2 regions of the Petralouisia sp. genome follow, and region 1 is predicted to be linked to the other one. Evidence: a T-box and tRNA genes for the amino acid it is inferred to sense, from the RefSeq annotation. Region 1 holds a T-box; the other holds one or more tRNA genes.
What was found. The T-box of region 1 lies ahead of pheS (phenylalanine--tRNA ligase subunit alpha). A T-box ahead of a tRNA ligase gene usually reads a tRNA of that ligase, here a tRNA-Phe.
Positions count from the first base shown of each region.

Region 2: it has a tRNA-Phe gene. The T-box ahead of pheS (phenylalanine--tRNA ligase subunit alpha) is inferred to sense a tRNA for this amino acid. The anticodon was not compared.

Region 1 is NZ_JBQIOP010000016.1:74,958-77,421, reverse strand. It holds gene ACTO17_RS08335 (bacterial Ig-like domain-containing protein) at 1-378, shown strand, start outside; T-box leader at 436-688, shown strand; gene pheS (phenylalanine--tRNA ligase subunit alpha) at 856-1,875, shown strand; gene pheT (phenylalanine--tRNA ligase subunit beta) at 1,919-2,464, shown strand, end outside.
Region 2 is NZ_JBQIOP010000035.1:27,570-30,033, forward strand. It holds gene ACTO17_RS13775 (GGDEF domain-containing protein) at 1-620, opposite strand, end outside; tRNA gene ACTO17_RS13780 (tRNA-Gly) at 768-840, opposite strand; tRNA gene ACTO17_RS13785 (tRNA-Gly) at 844-914, opposite strand; tRNA gene ACTO17_RS13790 (tRNA-Phe) at 940-1,012, opposite strand; gene ACTO17_RS13795 (gluconate 5-dehydrogenase) at 1,135-1,935, opposite strand; gene ACTO17_RS13800 (carbohydrate-binding protein) at 1,961-2,464, opposite strand, start outside.

The DNA of each region.
Region 1 (2,464 bases):
GGCGCATGGAGCGCCAAAAAGACAGTAAAGGTCAAAGACAGCATTATTTTTTACAGTGCAAACCATACGAAATATGCCTATACCGGAGGCCCGGCAGTTTCCAAAATCGCCTTGAAAAAGAACAAGGTAATTGTCACAGGCTCCCTTCGTTCCGCGCCGAAGGAGAGCCAGTTATACGGCAAAAAGGCAAAATACTGCCCCAGGAAAACGAGGACTTTCCCACTGGATAAAAAATTCAAATTCTACGGCTCTGCGGAGCATGGCCGATACAGAATTTCCAGTAAGGAGGGAAAGGCGCTGTGCAGAAATGCCAACGGCCTGGAAGTTATTTTTAAACTGAAAAACGGCAAAGTGGTATCCATCAGCTTTGTCAGCTGATATTTTTTGAAAAAACTTCTTGCAGTTTTTGAAAGCCCGTGTTAGAATGGTTTCCAGTGAAAAGCGATGAAGGTGTCCAGTAGAGAACTGCACTGCTTAAAGAGAGAGAGGGCCGCCGGCTGTAAGCCCTCTTAAGAAAAGGCAGCAATCGAATTTCCCGCCGGAGCTGTACGTCTGAACCGGGAGTGTTCCCCAGTAGGACGTGACGTTTCCTGCACGTTACGCAGAAGGAGTGCTTGAGAAGGATTGTTTGTCAGAAACAGGAATTCTTGAGAAACAGGGTGGTACCACGGAACTTTTCGTCCCTATGCTTAGGCATAGGGGCTTTTTTGTCTTATGAGAAAATTCTGTAAGATATTACTCCGGCGGTTAAATATCACAGCATTTTATTTGTTCAGCGTAATCTACTGCGATATTTAACCGCCGGAGTAATAAAGACAATTACCGCATTGCAGCGGCAATGAAAGGAGAATGAGAATGAAAGAAAAACTGGAGCAGATTAGGGAAAAAGCAGTCCGTGAAATCCAGAATTCTGATGGACTGGCGAAATTAAATGAGGTAAGAGTTGCGTTTCTGGGCAAAAAAGGAGAACTGACAGCCGTATTGAAGGGCATGAAGGATGTTCTTCCCGAAGAACGCCCTGTTGTGGGACAGTTGGTGAATGACACCAGAGAAAGCATTGAACGGCTGATTGAGGAGACAAAGGCCAAATTAGAGGCGGCGGAACGGGAACTGAGGCTGCAGCAGGAAGTGATTGATGTGACGCTTCCGGCAAAGAAGAACCGTGTGGGCCACCGCCATCCCAACACCATTGCGCTGGAGGAAGTGGAGCGGATTTTCGTGGGCATGGGCTATGAAGTTGTGGAAGGCCCGGAAGTGGAATACGATTACTACAACTTCGAAGCGCTGAATATTCCGGCAAACCATCCGGCCAAAGATGAGCAGGACACTTTTTATATCAATGACAAGATTCTGCTGCGCACCCAGACCTCGCCGGTGCAGGTGCGTGAGATGGAAAAAGGGAAGCTGCCCATCCGCATGATTGCGCCGGGCCGTGTGTTCCGTTCCGACGAGGTAGACGCGACCCATTCCCCCTCCTTTCATCAGGTGGAAGGACTGGTGGTGGATAAGCATATCACCTTTGCCGATTTAAAAGGAACTCTGGCGGAATTTGCCAGACAGTTATTCGGAGCGGAAACAAAAGTGAAATTCCGGCCCCATCATTTCCCCTTTACAGAACCCAGTGCGGAAGTGGACGTCACCTGTTTTAAATGCGGCGGAAAAGGCTGCCGGTTCTGCAAAGGCTCCGGTTGGATTGAGATTTTAGGCTGCGGAATGGTGCATCCCAGAGTGCTGAAAATGAGCGGGATTGATCCGGAGGAGTATTCCGGTTTTGCATTTGGAATGGGTCTGGAGCGTATTGCGCTGCTGAAATATGAAATTGACGACATGCGCCTGCTTTATGAAAATGACGACCGTTTTTTAAAACAGTTTTAGAGGGAACTCTTTATAGATTAAAAACAGAAAGGAATCAATCGTTATGAATACATCATTATCATGGGTGAAAGCATATGTGCCGGAGCTGGACGTGACGGCCCAGGAATACATGGACGCAATGACCCTTTCCGGTTCCAAGGTGGAAGGGTATGAGAAGCTGGACGCAGATCTGGAGAAAATTATCATCGGCCAGATTAAGAAAATCGAGAAGCATCCCGATGCAGATAAACTGGTTGTCTGCCAGGTGGATGTGGGAACCGGGGAAGAGATTCAGATTGTCACCGGCGCCCCCAATGTAAAGGAAGGCCAGAAGGTTCCGGTGGTCTTAGACGGCGGCCGGGTGGCAGGAGGCCATGACGGAAAGAAAACGCCCGGCGGAATTAAAATCAAAAAGGGAAAATTAAGGGGCGTGCCCTCAAACGGCATGATGTGCTCCATTGAAGAACTGGGCTCCAACCGGGATATGTACCCGGAAGCGCCGGAATCGGGCATCTACATTTTTGAAGAGGATGCAGTGGTAGGAGAAAGCGCAGTGAAGGCCCTGGGATTGGAGGATGTGGTATTTGAATACGAAATCACCTCCAACCGG
Region 2 (2,464 bases), on a different contig from region 1:
CACAGGATTCCTTCATGAAAATGCATTTTCTTTCCAATGGTACACCAGCTTATAACAAGCATCAGTCCCACCACCATCATGCCGATTCCAAACACCAGTGACAGCGCCCGGTCTTCCAACTGCTGCACCAGGATGGACGACTGCGGCCCATATGTAAATTTCGGCAGCCTTACATAATTAAATTTATAACAGTTCTTCAGCCGGATTTCCAATGTTTTTCCCCGGTAATTCTCCTGAACCGGAATAAAATTCCAACAATTTCCGGGGGTTTTGCTTTTCACATACTTCGGCACTTTTTTCTGATAAACCAACTGGCTTTCTACATATGCTTCCACTTCTTGGTGCGTTGTAAAAAAGCCGATGGAACTGGCATTGTCAGCTTCTTCTCCCAGTTCCTTTCTCAGCACAATTTCTTTTCTGTCTCCGGATACCTCAATCAAATCCGGAAGCTTCCGGTATTCCCTGCTTCCCTCTTCCGTCACGCAGCTCCAGTTTTCATTATAGGAAATATTTCCGGTTCTGTTCTTCCCCCCGTCATTTACTCTGTAAAAACAAATCACCAATAGTACAAAGAGAACCGCAATTGCTATTTCTGTCAAATGCATCTTTAAAAGCTTCATTTCTTCTCCTTCCATCCCCATTAAGTCCCCGTCAGTCCTCAGGGCTTATTTTATCATAAATCAGAGAAAAGTGGAATAGCGAAACGCATTTGTATTTCTTAATTAATTTAAAAAAGCCTTCGGTATATCCGAAAGCTTCTTCGTGAGAGCGATAGACGGGGCTCGAACCCGCGGTCTCGACCTTGGCAAGGTCGCGCGTTACCAACTACGCCACTATCGCAGAAGCGGGTGATGGGAATCGAACCCACGTATCTAGCTTGGAAGGCTAGTGTTCTACCATTGAACTACACCCGCAGAACAATATATGATTCAGTCCTAGTGCCCAGTTCCGGAATCGAACCAGAGACACGAGGATTTTCAGTCCTCTGCTCTACCAACTGAGCTAACTGGGCTTGCTGTTTTCCAACAACGATATTATTCTAACCGCTTATTGCCAAAATGTCAATACCTTTTTTCATTTTTTTATATTTTTCTTCCCCGGGGAACATCCGCCGGGGAAGAACGTTTATGCGCTCTACGGCTGTTTGCCGATATACGCAAGAATACCGCCGTCCACATACAGGATATGTCCGTTCACAAAATCGGAGGCGTCAGAAGCCAGAAATACCGCCGGGCCCGCAAGATCCTCCGGATTCCCCCATCTTGCCATAGGCGTTTTGGCAATGATAAACTGATCAAAGGGATGCCTGCTTCCGTCCTCCTGTCTCTCGCGAAGGGGAGCGGTCTGGGGAGTGGCAATGTATCCCGGCCCGATTCCGTTGCACTGGATGTTATACTGGCCGTACTCTGAAGCAATATTTTTGGTAAGCATTTTCAGTCCGCCCTTTGCCGCTGCATAAGCAGACACCGTCTCGCGGCCCAGCTCGCTCATCATGGAACAGATATTGATGATCTTTCCATGGCCTTTGGCAATCATATCCGGAATGACAGCTTTCGCCATAATAAACGGCGCGTTTAAGTCAATGTCAATCACCTGGCGGAATTCCTCTGCGCTCATCTCCGTCATGGGGATTCGCCTGATAATCCCCGCGTTGTTTACTAAAATATCAATGACTCCCAGTTCTTCCTTAATGGAAGCCACCATCTCCGTCACCTGTTCTTCCTTTGTAACATCACAGATATATCCCCTGGCGCCGATCCCCTTCGCCTGATAGTCTGCCAGAGCCTTCTCCATATGCTCTGTTCCCCGGCAGTTAAAGGCAATCTTCGCTCCCGCCTGCGCCATTGCCTCAGCCATTGCGAAACCGATTCCGTAAGCGCCTCCTGTTACAAGCGCAACCTTTCCTTCCAGTGAAAATTTTTCCGTTATGCCCATGTTTCTTCCTCCTGACATTCAGTTCCTATTTTTCCGTTCCATATACAATCAACTGGGACAAAGCCGGAAACGGCGAGGTTCCCTCTGCTTTCTTAAGTTCCGACAATTCCAGCCAGTCAATCTCTTTTTTCTCAAAGCACGCTTCCTGTCCATGTCCGCCCTGTTCCCAGTGAAGAATCAGCTCACTGCCGTCTGAAAATGTAAGTTTTCCCTGGTTCCACCAGTTATCATGGGGAAAATCCGCCCGCAGATGGACAACAATTCTGTCAGTTACCACTGTTCTTCCGAAGTCCAGCCGCCAGCACGCATCCTCTCTCCGATTAATACCCCAGGACTGATAAGGCCAGTTTCCGTGGCTTTCAGGCGCAATCACCCCGTCAATGGCGTTCATCGCCGCAAATACAGATTCCCCTCTGGTCTCTACGTTTGCCGACGCATGGGGAAAACAATTCTCTCCGCCATGCTGATCGTTCACATTCTCAGACAGGTTGCGGTAGCATTGAGATTCGAATTCCCGCGCCTTCCGAAT